DNA from 2 places in the Pseudomonas sp. GW821-FHT05H12 genome. Region 2 is predicted to be linked to the other one. Evidence: predicted binding sites of a transcription regulator. Region 2 holds the regulator's gene; the other holds the start of a gene.
What was found. The regulator sigma-54, encoded in region 2, starts transcription at its own class of promoters, with help from an activator protein. The targets are predictions, from matches to a motif close to ANTGGCATNNANNTTGCTNT.
Positions count from the first base shown of each region.

Region 1: AC07SU_RS28120 (CmpA/NrtA family ABC transporter substrate-binding protein) is a predicted target of sigma-54. The motif match lies at 5,651-5,670, and genes of this name have one in related genera.

Region 1 covers NZ_JBWKRS010000048.1:1,428-8,804, reverse strand. Annotated here, with positions in the region: gene nirB (nitrite reductase large subunit NirB) at 1-381, opposite strand, end outside; gene AC07SU_RS28135 (bifunctional protein-serine/threonine kinase/phosphatase) at 616-2,286, opposite strand; gene AC07SU_RS28130 (nitrate/nitrite transporter) at 2,286-3,497, opposite strand; gene AC07SU_RS28125 (ANTAR domain-containing response regulator) at 3,708-4,283, opposite strand; gene AC07SU_RS28120 (CmpA/NrtA family ABC transporter substrate-binding protein) at 4,297-5,523, opposite strand; gene AC07SU_RS28115 (secretin N-terminal domain-containing protein) at 5,760-6,563, shown strand; gene AC07SU_RS28110 (winged helix-turn-helix domain-containing protein) at 6,778-7,146, shown strand; gene AC07SU_RS28105 (transglycosylase SLT domain-containing protein) at 7,139-7,377, shown strand, end outside.
Region 2 covers NZ_JBWKRS010000005.1:227,560-234,936, reverse strand. Annotated here, with positions in the region: gene lptA (lipopolysaccharide transport periplasmic protein LptA) at 1-439, shown strand, start outside; gene lptB (LPS export ABC transporter ATP-binding protein) at 439-1,164, shown strand; gene AC07SU_RS06805 (RNA polymerase factor sigma-54) at 1,349-2,842, shown strand; gene hpf (ribosome hibernation-promoting factor, HPF/YfiA family) at 2,918-3,223, shown strand; gene ptsN (PTS IIA-like nitrogen regulatory protein PtsN) at 3,234-3,698, shown strand; gene rapZ (RNase adapter RapZ) at 3,701-4,558, shown strand; gene AC07SU_RS06785 (HPr family phosphocarrier protein) at 4,575-4,847, shown strand; gene AC07SU_RS06780 (ZIP family metal transporter) at 4,954-5,847, opposite strand; gene AC07SU_RS06775 (superoxide dismutase) at 5,880-6,491, opposite strand; gene AC07SU_RS06770 (DUF2753 family protein) at 6,493-6,936, opposite strand; gene AC07SU_RS06765 (class II fumarate hydratase) at 6,964-7,377, opposite strand, start outside.

The DNA.
Region 1 (7,377 bases), on a different contig from region 2:
GATCACACCCTGCAACGTATTGCCGGGAATTGGCAGGATAAAAGGCGTAGAACCGGTGGCGATCAGCAGGCGGTCGTATTCCGCCTCGGTGCCGTCTTCGGCGATGACCACGCGTTTGACGCGGTCGATCTGCACCACTTTGCGGTTGAGCAGCAGCTTGATGTTGTTGTCCAGGTACCAGCTCAAGTCGTTGAGCACGATCTCTTCGAAGGTTTGCTCGCCGGCCAGCACCGGCGACAACAGGATGCGGTTGTAGTTGGTGTGCGGCTCGGCGCCGAACACGGTGATGTCGTACAGGTCGCTGCTCAGCTTGAGCAATTCTTCAAGGGTGCGAACCCCGGCCATGCCGTTGCCGATCATCACCAGTTTGAGTTTTTTCATGTCGTTCTCCGCAATGGCTCGACCAATCACGCGCAAACAAAAAAAGGCGTCCCCGCTAGTTACCTAGCGAGGACGCCTTTGTCCTGGTCCCGTTCTCTCGGGAAGCTCGACCCTTCGACGTTGAAGGTTCGGCTGTATGTGGGGTGTTGTTCCAGCTAATGCAGCGGTTGTGCCAAGTTGCCTTGTGCCCGGGTTTACGGGGCTTGCGCAAAAACTGCAGTGAGGATTTGCTCCCTAGTGGTGCAGTAACCAATACAGTAGCACCAGATTGATCAGCAGCGACGCCACAGCCAGGGTCTGCCAGACCTTCAGCGGTTCACGCTCCAGCAGTGGCCTGGGTTGCACGCTCAGTTCGCGGCGATCTGCCTGTTCCAGCACCAGCAGCCATTCTTCGGCGGTTTCATAACGCTGCGCGGGTTGCGCCGCCACCGCGCGTTCCAGGCTGAGTGGCAGCCAATCCGGCAGGTCCGGGCGGTAGCGGCTGGCGCTGACAGCTTGGGTGAAGCGCGGCCGTTGGAAAGCCTCGATTTCACCGTAGGGGTAATGCCCGGTGAGCAGGTAATACAAGGTGACGCCGACGCTGTACAAATCCTGCTGTGCTGTAGGACGGTCACCGGCAAAGGCCTCCGGCGCGATAAAACTCGGGGTGCCAGGCAGCAAGTGAGCGCGATCTTCAGAAAGGCCCGGGCAATAAGCCAGGCCGAAATCCAGCACGCGCAGTTCGCCGTCGTCCCCCAGCAGCAGGTTTTCCGGTTTGATGTCGCGGTGCAGGATCTGCCGTCGATGCAGCAGGCCCACGGCACGCAGCAATCGCTCGGCGATGGACTGCCATTGCGCCAAGGGCAGCGGGCCTTGCTGCTCGAACAGCGCAGCCAGGGTTTGCCCGGGATATTCGCGCATCACGTAGTACAAGTGCTGACGCCCGCTGGCGGCATGCACTTCCGGAAACGCGCGCCCGGCCACCCGTCGCAAAAACCACTCTTCCGAGAGCAAGGCCTGGCCGGCATCGTTGTCGTCATCACGGTTGAGCGGTAAGGTTTTCAGCAGCCAGGGTTGCTGCTGGGCATCGCGTACCCGGTACAACAACGACTGTCGACTCTGCGCCAGCACGCACTCCACCTGCCAGCCCTCAAAGCGTTGACCGGCTTTCAGCAGCGGCGGCAAGGGCCATTGCTGCAACTGCACCAAGGCATCGCCGAGGGTGGCGGCGCCCAGTGCGTCGATTCGCACCAGCAGGGCACTGGCGTTGTCCTGGCTGCCGGCCAAATGAGCGGCGTTGACCAGCGTGTTCACGGCCAGGTCGAGGTCGGTTTGTTCACGCAGGATCGTGCTGATGCTGCGGTCGCCCAGGGTGGCCCACACACCATCGCTGAGCAGCAGAAAGCATTCGCCCGAACGCAGTTCGCCGTCGAGAAAATCCAGTACCAGGTGCTGATCCAGGCCGAGTGCGCGCTTTAGCACATGCTGCATGCCCGGTTGCTCCCACACATGGTCTTCGCTGATGCGCTGCAGCTCGCCGTCCAGCCAGCGATACACCCGGCAATCGCCGACGTGCGCCAGGGTGAAGCGCTGGCCGCGAAACACCAGGGCGCTGAGGGTGGTCAGCAACGGCTGGCCACCGCCATTGGCCTGCAGCCAGCGGTTTTGTGCGAGCAGCAGGCGTTCCAGGGCCTGGGCCACGCCCCAGGTTTGCGGCGTGGCGTAATAGTCCAGGGCCAGGGCCTGCAAGGTCGAGCGTGCAGCCAACCCGCCATCGGCGCATTGGCTCACACCGTCGGCCAATGCACACAGGTAACCTTTGCTGGCGGCCAGTTCCGCGACCGGCGTGACCACGCGCAGGGCGTCCTGGTTTTCTGCCCGTGGGCCGATGGCGCTGGCGTGGGCGACGCTCAGTTGCAGGCTCATCAGACGCGGGCAGCGGTCACGGCGGCCGAACCCCAAGTGGTTCTCCAGCGGCGTTTCACCCCGTGCAGGCCGAACCAGGCCAGCACGCCAAGGCTGGCGAACAACCACAGCGCCATCTGGTAACTGCCGGTGCTTTGCTTGATCGCGCCCATGCCGGCCGCCAGGGCAAAACCGCCGATCCCACCGGCCATGCCGATCAGGCCGGTCATCACGCCGATCTCACGGCGAAAGCGCTGCGGTACCAGTTGGAACACCGCGCCATTGCCTGCGCCGAGGCCGAGCATGGTGCAGACGAACAGCGCCAATGCCGCGTAGGAACTGGGCAGGTTGAACCCCACCGCCGCGATGCAGATCGCCGCCACGCTGTACATGCCGAGCAGGGTGCGGATGCCACCGAACCGGTCAGCCAATGCGCCGCCCAACGGGCGCATCAGGCTGCCGCCAAACACGCAGGCCGCGGTGTAGTAGCCGGCCGTGACCGGGCTCAGGCCGTACTGGTCGTTGAAGTAGCCGGGTAGAGCGCTGGCCAGGCCGATGAAACCGCCAAACGTCACGCTGTAGAAGAACATGAACCACCAGCTGTCGCGGTCACCCAGGGCCTTGAAGTAGTCAGCCATGGATTTGGCCTTCGGGCGTTCCGGTGCATTGCGCGCCAGCCAGGCGAAGACGATCAGGGTGAGCACCAGCGGGATCAGCGCGAAGCCAAACACATTGCTCCAGCCAAACGCTGCGGCCAGCACTGGTGCGAGCAAGGCGGCAAATACGGTACCGGAGTTGCCGGCGCCGGCGATGCCCATGGCCTTGCCCTGGTGTTCGGCCGGGTACCACTGCGAGGCCAGGGGCAGGGCGACGGCAAATGACGCACCGGCCATGCCCAGGAACACGCCCAGCAACAAGGCTTGTTCATAGCTGTGGATGCCCAGCTTCCAGGCGCCGAACAGCGCGGTGATCACGATCACCTGGCCGATCAGCCCGGCGGTTTTGGGCGACAGCTTGTCAGCCAGCATGCCCATCAGGAAGCGCAAGACGGCGCCCGCCAGGATCGGCGTCGCCACCACCAGGCCGCGCTGCTGGGTGGTCAGGTGCAGGTCGGCGGCGATCTGCACCGCCAGCGGGCCCAGCAGGTACCAGACCATGAAACTCAGGTCGAAATACAGGAACGCGGCAAACAGGGTCGGGGTGTGCCCGGATTTCCAGAAGCTTGATTTCATCACGCACCTCAACGGTTGGGAGTCTTGTAAGAAGGCCGGGTGATGGAACAGCCGGCGAAGGCTGCCCCACCGGCCCCATGCACTGGGGCCAAAACGAAAAAACGCCGCCACCGGGTTTGCGGGGGCAAACCGGATGTGCGACGTCTTTGTCGTGGAGGGGCAACCGCCGTTGGTTACCTGTGATGAATGCTTAGCAAGAGCTGAGCCAAATCAGCCGAGCAGCTCACTCATGGCGATAATCTGCTCGGCCACCTGGATCAGTTTCTGCTGGCGGCTCATGGCCTGGCGGCGCATCAGGGTGTAGGCCTCTTCCTCATTGCAGCTCTTCATTTTCATCAGCATGCCCTTGGCCAGCTCGATGCGTTTGCGCTCGGCCAGTTGCTGGTCCCGCGCCTGGAGCTGGGCGCGCAGGGCCTGGTCGCTCTCGAAGCGCGCCATGGCCACGTCGAGAATCGGCTGCAGGCGCTGGGCCTGGATGCCTTCGACAATGTAGGCGCTGACGCCCGACTTGATCGCCTGGCGCATCACATTCGGGTCGTGCTCGTCGGTAAACATCACGATCGGCCGTGGCTGGTCGCGGCTGACCAGCACCACCTGCTCCATCACGTCGCGCCCGGGTGACTCGGTATCGATCAGGATCACGTCCGGTCGCACCGTTTCGACGCGCGCCGGCAGGTCGATGGTCAGGCCCGACTCATCAATGACCTCGAACCCGGCCTCAATCAGCGCGGCCCGGAGCCGGCCGACTTTGCGCGGTGTGTCGTTGATCAACAGGATTCGCAACATAGTCGTGCTCCTGTCAGCGCAAGGCTTGGCGGCTGGCGTGGTCGGCCATGGCGTGCAGGCGGAAGCTGCGCGCGTAGGCGGCGGGGTTGCTGCCGTCCCAGACCTTGCCGTCGATCAGTTGGCTGCTGCGCATGTCCTGGGGGTTGCTTGAAACGCCCACCGCGCTGGCGGCCTGACGGTACAGGTCCAGTTGCTGGACATGGCGGGCGACGCCCAGGTAGTCCGGGTCTTCGCGCAACAGACCCCAGCGGCGGAACTGGGTCATGAACCACATGCCGTCCGACAGGTAGGGCAGGTTGACCTCTCCACTCGCAAAAAAACGCAAGGCGTGAGGGTCTTGCCACTGGTTGCCCAGCCCATCGTCATAGTTGCCCAGCAGTCGGGGTTCGATGCAGTCGAGCGGGGCATCCAGGTAGTCGCGGGCGCTGAGCAGTTGTGCGGTAGAGCGACGGTTTTCCTGGCTTTCTTCAATAAAACGGCTGGCTTCAAGAATGGCCATCACCAGCACCCGCGCCGTATTGGGGTATTGTTCGACAAACGCCTGGGTACAGCCGAGTACCTTTTCCGGATGGTCGGGCCAGATCGCCTGGGTGGTCGCCAGGGTGAAGCCCTGTTGTTGCTTGACTGCGCTGGCACACCAGGGCTCACCGACACAAAAACCGTCGATGCGCCCGGCCTGCAGGTGCGCGACCATCTGCGGCGGCGGGACCACCACACTGTCCACGTCCTGCAACGGGTGGATGCCCTGGCTCGCCAGCCAGTAATACAGCCACATGGCGTGGGTGCCCGTGGGAAATGTCTGGGCGAAGGTCAGTTTTGTTCGGCTTTGGTGCACGTGGCGATCCAGTGCCTCGGGAGTGGTCACGCCCTGCTGTTGCAAACCGTGGGACAGGTTGATGCTCTGGCCGTTTTGATTGAGCCCCATCAGCACCGCCATCTCGGTGGGCGCTACACCGCCGATACCCAGGTGTACGGCGTAGATCAGCCCGTACAGGCTATGGGCGGCGTCCAGCTCACCGCTGACCAGTTTGTCGCGCAGGTTGGCCCAGGAGGACTGGCGCTTGAGGTTCAGTGTCAGCCCGTAGGGTTGGGCGAAACCCTGGGTGGCGGCGACCACCAGCGATGCGCAATCGGTCAGCGCCATGAAACCCAGGTCCAGGCTGCTCTTTTCCGGGGCGTCACTGCCGTTGACCCACGCCAGTGGATTATTCACCGGGCTGTTGCCGACCGAATCGTTCATCAACACCTACCTTTTCTCTCAAAAAAAAGCGTCGTTCCCTCGGATGGCGCTATGAGCCATTGAAGGGTAACGACGCCTTTGTCCGTAGGCCTGCTCCGACGGTGGCGCAGGCCCTGATGCCAAGTGTGTAGCAAGGCACATGCCACGCAATGTCATCAGCTTTTCATCAAGATTGAGCGCCGCTTGCCTTTCAGTATGGCCGCTTCTCTACGCCGGACCGCCGAGGTAAACCCACTTTGCACGCCGATTCCGCCGCAACGTTGACCTGTCACTGGCTATGCCGGTGTGTGTTGTGTGCTGTGTTGCTGCTCGGTTGCGCGGCGGCCTGGGGCGAGGTCTATCAGGCGCAGGATGCAAGCCTGGGCAGCGTACTCAACGCGTTGTCCGGGCCTCTTGGGGTTGCGGTTGTGGTCAGCCGGCAGGTGGATCGCAAGCGTGTCAGTGGATCGTTCGATTTTGCTGCGCCCGAGCAGGTGTTGGAGGCGCTGGCCAGGCAGGAGGGGCTGATCTGGCACCGTGACCGACAAGCGCTGTACCTCTACGAGGCCGCCGAAATCAGACGTTCGGCGGTCGTGCTCCGGCATATATCCGTCGGCAGGCTACGCAGCCTCATGCAAGGGACAGGGCTGGAAGAGTCCCGCTTCCCTCTGCGTGAGAGCGGGCAGCGCATGTTCTATGTGTCCGGGCCGCCGAGCTATGTCGACCGCGTGCTGCGGTTGGCGCAATTGATGGATCGCCAGCCTGCAAAGGTGCCCGAGCAGGCGTTTGGGGTGGTGGCAGTGCTCCATCACTTTGTGGCGGACCGTAAGTCCGGGGCCGGTGCAGATGAACCTACGGTGCCGGGGATGAACTCCATGATCGAGACCTTGCTGGTGCGTAACCGCAAGCACCTTTTGGCCGACAAGGGGTTCGCCGTCATTGCCTATCCCGACATCAACAGTTTGCTGGTCAGGGGCACACCGGCGCAGGTCAAGTTGATCAAGCAATGGGTGGCGGAGTTGGACGTACCCCAGCAGGCGAACGAGCCAGCGCCCCCCTGAATTCGTTCGATGTATTGGCGGGCAAATGAATGAGCAGTGGTGAGCCTTGGCGTGGGTGGAGAATTTTCTTACTGGGTACTTCCGAAAATCGACGGGTAAATCGGCTTTGTCCTGGCGTGGGTTGCGGAACAGGTTTTTATAGTCATGGCGTTGATTGGGCAGCCAGTAGTGGCAATGAGGGTTTCAATGTCGAAAGTCGAATACAGAGGTGTGCATGGCCGTCGCAAGTGATGGAGTGTCGACGTCCCTCGTGTTTGATCGCTGGACCTTGCACGGCGATGGGCGGTTGACGGGAGTGGGCGCGGATATTCAGTTGCCTCCCAAGGAGGGCCAGGTTCTGCGTCTATTATTGGGCTCCGGTGGCGCGCTGATGACCAAGGACCGTTTGCTGGAGCAGGCGTGGCCTCGGGGCGAAGTGGCCGAGGAGTCGCTGACGCGGTGCATTTACGCGTTGCGCAAGCACTTGAAGACCGACAAGGGGTTTATCAAGACGATCTACGGCCGGGGTTATCGCTTTACCTGCCCGGTGCAGGCTGAGACGCGGGGTGTGTGTTCCGCCTGTGGGCAAGCCAGCAATGGCTAGTACCTGGAGCAAAAAACTGTTGCTGGTGGCGTGCCTGGGCGGCAATCAAGCGCTGGCCAACTGCTGGAACGAAGCTGCCAGCCGCTATGACCTTGAGCCCGAGCTGCTACAGGCCATCGCTGCCGTGGAGTCGGGTTATCGCACGCAAGCGGTAAACCACGCCAACCGCAACGGCACGCGTGACATCGGCTTGATGCAGATCAACAGCATTCACTTGCCGCGCCTGCTCAA
Region 2 (7,377 bases):
GATCCACATCCAGGCTGACGATGCGCAGCTGGATGACAAGCAAGGTGTCGCGACCTACACCGGTGGCGTGATCATTACCCAGGGGTCGATGAAAATCACCGGGAATACCGTGACACTGACCCGCACCAAGGCGGGCGACATCGACGTCGTGACGTCGGTGGGCAACCTGGCCTATTTCGAGCAGAAGCAGGCGCCTGCCGATACCGCTCCGATGAAGGGCTACGGCAAGACCATCCAGTATCACGCCCAGCAGAACCGCATTGTCCTGATTGACCAGGCCAAGGTTGTCAGCACCGACGGCAACACCACGGAAGGTGAAAAAATCACCTATGACACTGTGAAACAGGTCGCCAACGCCGGTCGCGCCAATGGCAACAAGGTCACCGCACCTCGTCCGCGTATCGACATGGTTATCCAGCCGAAGAAGAAGGCCGAGTAATGGCAACCCTGAAAGCCCAGCATCTGGCCAAGGCCTACAAAAGCCGTCAGGTCGTGCGCGACGTCAGCCTGTCGATCGACAGCGGCCAGATCGTCGGCCTGCTCGGCCCCAACGGTGCCGGCAAGACCACCTGTTTTTACATGATTGTCGGCCTGGTCCAGGCGGATCAGGGTCGCGTTCTGATCGACGACCTGGACGTCAGCCACCAGCCGATGCACGGTCGTGCTCGTGCCGGTATCGGCTATCTACCCCAGGAAGCGTCGATCTTCCGCAAATTGTCGGTTTCGGACAACATCATGGCGATCCTTGAGACCCGCAAGGAGCTCGACCGCGATGGCCGCCGCAAGGAACTGGAAAGCCTGCTGCAGGAATTCCACATCAACCATATCCGTGACAACCTGGGCATGAGCTTGTCCGGTGGTGAGCGTCGTCGCGTGGAAATTGCCCGCGCATTGGCCACCGCACCGAAGTTCATCCTGCTGGACGAACCCTTTGCTGGCGTCGACCCGATTTCGGTGGGCGACATCAAGCAGATCATCCACCACCTCAAGGCCAAGGGCATCGGTGTACTGATCACTGACCACAACGTTCGTGAAACCCTCGATATCTGTGAAACCGCTTATATCGTCAACGATGGCCAGCTGATCGCCGAAGGCGATTCCGCCACCATCCTGGCCAACGAACTGGTCAAGGAAGTGTACCTGGGTCACGAGTTCCGCCTGTAAACACCGTGGTGTCAGGCCGTTTGCCGAGACGCGCGGGAGTCAATAGAAACCTCCGGCTTTTTATTGTTACCGCGCTCTAGGCAAAGCCCCCGATATCAGGCATATAATTTGCTTATGTTTGGCGCTCACGCGCCCTGTCGTGGATGGCGCATTGCGCCGGCGAATAAGGTGTTAAGCCCCTGCCATGAAACCATCGCTAGTCCTGAGAATGGGCCAGCAGCTGACGATGACACCGCAGCTGCAACAGGCCATCCGCCTGCTCCAATTGTCCACACTGGACCTGCAACAGGAAATCCAGGAGGCCCTGGAGTCCAATCCGATGCTCGAACGCCAGGAAGAAGGCGACGACTTCGATAATGCAGACCCGCTGGCCGACAACATCGAGCAAAAACCCAATTCCGACGTGCAGGAACCCTCCTATCAGGAAACCGCCCCGACGGTGGACAACCTGGAGGACGGCGAATGGAACGAACGCATTCCCAACGAACTTCCCGTGGACACGGCCTGGGAAGACGTCTACCAGACCAGCGCCAGTAGCCTGCCGAGCAATGATGATGACGAGTGGGATTTCACCACCCGAACGTCCGCCGGCGAGAGCCTGCAGAGCCATCTGCTGTGGCAACTGAACCTGGCGCCGATGTCCGACACCGATCGCCTGATCGCCGTGACCCTGATCGACTGCATCAATAACCAGGGTTATCTAGACGAGACGCTTGAAGAGATTCTTGAAGCCTTCGATCCGGAACTGGACATTGAACTGGACGAAATCGAAGCCGTCCTGCACCGCATCCAGCAATTCGAGCCAGCAGGCATCGGCGCCCGCACCCTCAGCGAGTGCCTGCTGCTGCAACTGCGCCAGCTTCCAGCCAAGACGCCCTGGCTCGCCGAAGCCCAACGCCTGGTCAATGACTACATCGACCTGCTGGGCAGCCGCGACTATAGCCAGCTGATGCGTCGTATGAAGCTCAAGGAAGACGACCTGCGCCAGGTCATCGAGCTGGTGCAGAGCCTCAACCCGCGCCCAGGTTCGCAAATCGAGTCCAGCGAAGCCGAATACGTCGTCCCTGATGTGATTGTGCGCAAGGACAACGAGCGCTGGCTGGTGGAGCTCAACCAGGAATCGGTGCCACGCCTGCGCGTCAACCCGCAGTACGCCGGTTTTGTACGCCGCGCCGACACCAGCGCCGACAACACCTTCATGCGCAACCAGCTGCAGGAAGCACGCTGGTTCATCAAGAGCCTGCAAAGCCGCAACGAAACCCTGATGAAGGTTGCCACCCAGATCGTCGAGCACCAGCGCGGCTTCCTGGAATACGGTGACGAGGCGATGAAGCCCCTCGTGCTGCACGATATTGCAGAAGCGGTGGGCATGCATGAATCGACGATTTCCCGGGTGACCACGCAGAAATTCATGCATACCCCACGGGGTATTTATGAGCTGAAATACTTTTTCTCCAGCCACGTCAGCACCTCCGAAGGCGGTGAATGCTCGTCCACGGCGATTCGCGCGATCATCAAAAAACTGGTTGCCGCGGAAAATCAGAAAAAGCCATTGAGTGACAGTAAGATCGCTGGTTTACTGGAGGCACAAGGCATTCAGGTCGCCCGTCGAACCGTCGCCAAGTACCGCGAATCCCTTGGGATCGCGCCTTCCAGCGAGCGTAAGCGTTTGATGTGACGGGCGGGCCACAGCGTTCCAGTGGCAGGCACCCCGGCCTGCCGCTTTATGCACTGGCAACGAAGGAGAAGCTGTATGCAAGTCAACATCAGTGGACACCAGCTGGAAGTCACCAAACCCCTGCGTGAATACACCGAGAGCAAGCTGAACAAGCTGGCAGGGCATTTTGACAAGATCACCAACGTGCAGGTCATCATGGAGGTCGATAAGCTCAAGCAGAAAATCGAGGCCACCCTGCACGTACCGAATGCAAAGCTCGTCGCCAATGCGGAGCATGAAGACATGTACGCGGCGATCGACTCGCTCTACGACAAGCTGGACCGCCAACTCATAAAGCATAAGGAAAAGAATCTGCACCTGATGCAAGGTACAGGTCGTTAACTCTCCCCCCATGATCCGACTTGAAACCATCCTGACCCCCGGCCGTTCCCTCGTGAACGTGCCGGGCGGCAGTAAAAAGCGCGCCCTCGAACAAATTGCCAACCTGATCGGCCGCGAAGTGCCCGAGCTGGATACGCAAGCTGTGTATGAGGCGCTTATCGCCCGTGAAAAACTCGGTTCTACCGGTTTTGGCAACGGCATCGCCATTCCCCACTGCCGCCTGCAAGGCTGTGAATCCCCGGTGAGCGCCCTGCTCCACCTGGATGCCCCCATCGATTTCGACGCCATCGACGGCGCTCCGGTCGACCTGCTGTTTGTCCTGCTGGTCCCGCAAGCCGCCACCGATGCGCACCTGGAACTGCTTCGGCAGATCGCCAGCATGCTCGACCGCAAGGAAGTACGCGACAAACTGCGCAGCGCCAGCAGCAACGAGGCGCTCTATCAGGTTGTCCTGGATGAACAGAACGGGCAGTAATCATGCGTTTGATCATCGTCAGCGGCCGCTCCGGCTCGGGTAAAAGTACCGCCCTCAATGTTCTTGAGGACAACGGCTTCTATTGCATCGACAACCTGCCGGCCGGCCTGCTGCCGGAATTGGCGGAACGCGCGCTGATCCACACCGAACTGGCCCAGCCGCTGGTTGCCGTTTCGATCGATGCTCGCAACCTGCCCAGCCACCTTGAGCGCTTCCCACTATTGCTCGAAGAAGTGCGGGCCAAGCATATTCATTGTGATGTGCTGTACCTGGACGCCGACGAAGAGACCCTGCTCAAGCGTTTTTCCGAGACCCGCCGACGTCACCCCCTCAGCAGCCCCCATCGTTCCCTGGCAGAAGCCATCGAGGATGAAACCAAGCTGCTGGGCCCGATCATTGACCTTGCCGACCTCAAGATAAACACCACCAGCCTCAACCTGTACCAGCTGCGTGACGCACTCAAATTGCGCCTGCTCAACCAGCCTGAACCGGGTACTGCGTTTCTCGTGGAGTCGTTTGGCTTCAAGCGCGGCATGCCAGTAGACGCTGACCTGGTGTTCGACGTGCGCTGCCTGCCCAACCCCTACTGGAAGCCGGAACTGCGCGAACAGTCCGGGCTGGACTTGCCGGTAGCCGAATACCTGGCCGCGCAGCCGGATGTTGAAGAGATGTTCCAGGATATCTCCAGCTACCTGCTCAAATGGCTACCCCGCTTTGCCGCGAGCAATCGCGCGTATGTCACCATTGCCATTGGCTGCACCGGTGGTCACCACCGCTCTGTCTACCTGACTGAGCGCCTGGGCCAGGTGCTGCAACAAACCCTCAAGAACGTCCAGGTCCGCCACCGCGACCTTAGCTGAAAGGAACACCTGCGCGATGCCCGCTCTGGAAATTGAAATCATCAACAAGCTGGGCCTGCACGCCCGCGCCTCAGCCAAATTCGTCGGCGTGGCCGGGCAGTTTCCTTGCCAGATCCGCGCCGGGCGCACGCCGGAGTCCATGGTCGATGGCAAGAGCATCATGGCCATGATGATGTTGGCGGCTGGCAAAGGCACCAGGATTCACTTGAAGACAGAAGGCGAGCAGGAAGACGAAGCCATGGCCGCGCTGGTGGCGCTGATCAATAACTTCTTCGACGAAGGCGAATAGCCCCATCCCTTTGTAGGAGTCCGGGTTGCCGGCGATGAGGCCTTTGAGTCAGGTGTTGGACTTGAGGACGCCATCGCCGGCAAGCCGGGCTCCTACGGAAAGCGGTTTATCCCAGGGCCGTGTCCATCACCATCATCAAGCAAAAGCCGATGCATAGGCCAAGGCTGGCGAGTTTTTCGTGACCATTGCGCCGCGACTCCGGGATGACCTCGTGAGTCACGACCAACAGCATCGCACCCGCCGCCAACGCCAACCCAAGCGGTAACAGCACCTCGGCCAGACTGACCAGCCAGGCGCAAAGCACGGCAAATACCGGCTCCACCAAACCTGACGCCGCGCCGATCAAGAACGCCTTGACCCGCGACATCCCTGCCCCAGCCAATACCAACGCAATCACCAGACCTTCGGGCACATCCTGCAGGGCTATGCCCATGGCCAGGCTGTCCGCATCCGGCATACCACCGCCCGCCGAGACACCAACAGCCATGCCTTCCGGGATGTTGTGGGCAATGATTGCAAACACGAATAGCCAGATGCGCGGGGGAATCACAGGGTTATCCGGTGTGCCCACCAGCATTTCCGGGCTTGCGCCGGAGACCTTGCGGTCGACCAGGTACAACCCGAAGGCGCCCAGCATGATGCCGAAACTGATCAAGCCACTGGCGCCCCAAGGCGAAAGCCCCAGGCTTTCAGCTGCGGTAATACCCGGCACGATCAGCGAAAACGCTGTGGCAGCGAGCATCACACCCGCGCCAAAACCCAACAAGGTATCGCTGAGCGCGACGGGCATCCGGCGAATCACCAACACCGGCACCGCACCCAATGCAGTGCCGAGCGCGCAAATCGCCCCGCCCTGCAGTGCCCGCAGAATGCGCGGTTCGAGATCCAGCCAGGCCAGCCCGTGAGCCACCAGCAATGCAGTACCTGCCAACAGCAGCAGCGAGCCAAACGCATAACGAAACATTCGCCCGCTGCTGATCGCCAGTGTTTCAGTGCCCATAGTCGGCCTTAGATCTTGTTATTGGATGAATATCAGGCCAACGCGGCCTGGTAGCGTGCGGCGACTTCCGGCCAGTTGATGACGCTGTAGAAGGCGTTGATATATTCGGGGCGGCGGTTCTGGTAGAGCAGGTAATAGGCGTGCTCCCAGACGTCGAGACCCAGGATCGGCGTGTTGCCACTCATCAACGGGCTGTCCTGGTTACCGCTGCTTTCCACCACCAACGTCTTTTGCGGGGTGACGCTCAGCCACGCCCAGCCGCTGCCGAAACGGGTTAGGGCGGCCTTGGTGAAGGCTTCCTTGAAGCTGTCAAAACCACCCAATTGCTCATCGATGGCCTTGCCCAACGCGCCCTCTGGCTTGCCGCCACCTTTGGGCGACATCACGGCCCAAAACAGCGAGTGGTTGGCATGCCCACCGCCTTGGTTGATGACCGCAGCCCGCAGTTTTTCCGGTAATTGCTGCACGCTGGACACCAGCCGCTCTACCGGCCAACCCGCAAACTCAGTGCCCTCGACCGCCGCGTTGAGGTTGTTGATGTAGGTCTGGTGATGTTTGGTGTAGTGAATCTCCATGGTCTGCGCATCGATATGCGGCTCAAGAGCATCGTAGGCGTAGGGCAAGGCTGGCAACGTGTAAGTCATATCAATGAGCTCCGTAATAAGGACTGTTGCGGATCGACGCATCCGTTTGCGCCGCAGTGCCGCCCAGCAAGCGATGGGTACGCGGGTACTCACCGTGATCGCTGATGAAATTCAACAACTCGACGTAGGTCTTGCTGCTCTGACGCAGGGCTGCTTCGCGCAATTGCGGGCTCAGCCGCGGGTCCTGCATGGTCTGAAGCAGGCGCTGGTGGATAGCGCACAGGTATTCCGCGCTCTCCTCCGGCTGGTTCAGGCGCAAATGCAGGTCCGCCAGGTTGTGATGGGAAATGACGCAAGCCGCCACTGCTTCGTCGGCATCCGCCCAGCGCTCGAATAACACTTGAGCCAGGGCCAGGGCTTGCAAATAGGCCTCCCGAGCGTCGACCAATTCGCCCGCCATAAAGCAGCGATTGGCCCGTTCGATCGTGCGTTTCCAGTGCTCCATGGTGAGCCTCCAAAGCAGGGTCGGTGGTTACACGCCGCCAGCGGTGAGCTTTTCCGGGTCCAGCAGGACCTCCAGCTGGCTGCGCGGCAAGTCGGTGTGCTCGAGGGCGACATCAATCACAGGGCGGCCCTGTTGATAGGCCTTCTTGGCGATTTCAGCGGCCTTTTGATAACCAATGATCGGGTTGAGTGCAGTGACCAGGATCGGATTACGCGACAGCGCTTCCTTGAGCTTGCCTTCGTTGACCTTGAAGCTGGCGATGGCTTTGTCTGCCAGCAAGCGACTGGCGTTGGCCAGCAATTCAAGGCTGCCGAGCAGGTTCTGGGCGATGATCGGCAACATCACGTTGAGCTCGAAGTTGCCTGACTGGCCGGCGACGGTGATCACCGTGTCATTGCCAATCACTTGCGCGGCCACCATGGCGGTCGCCTCCGGGATCAC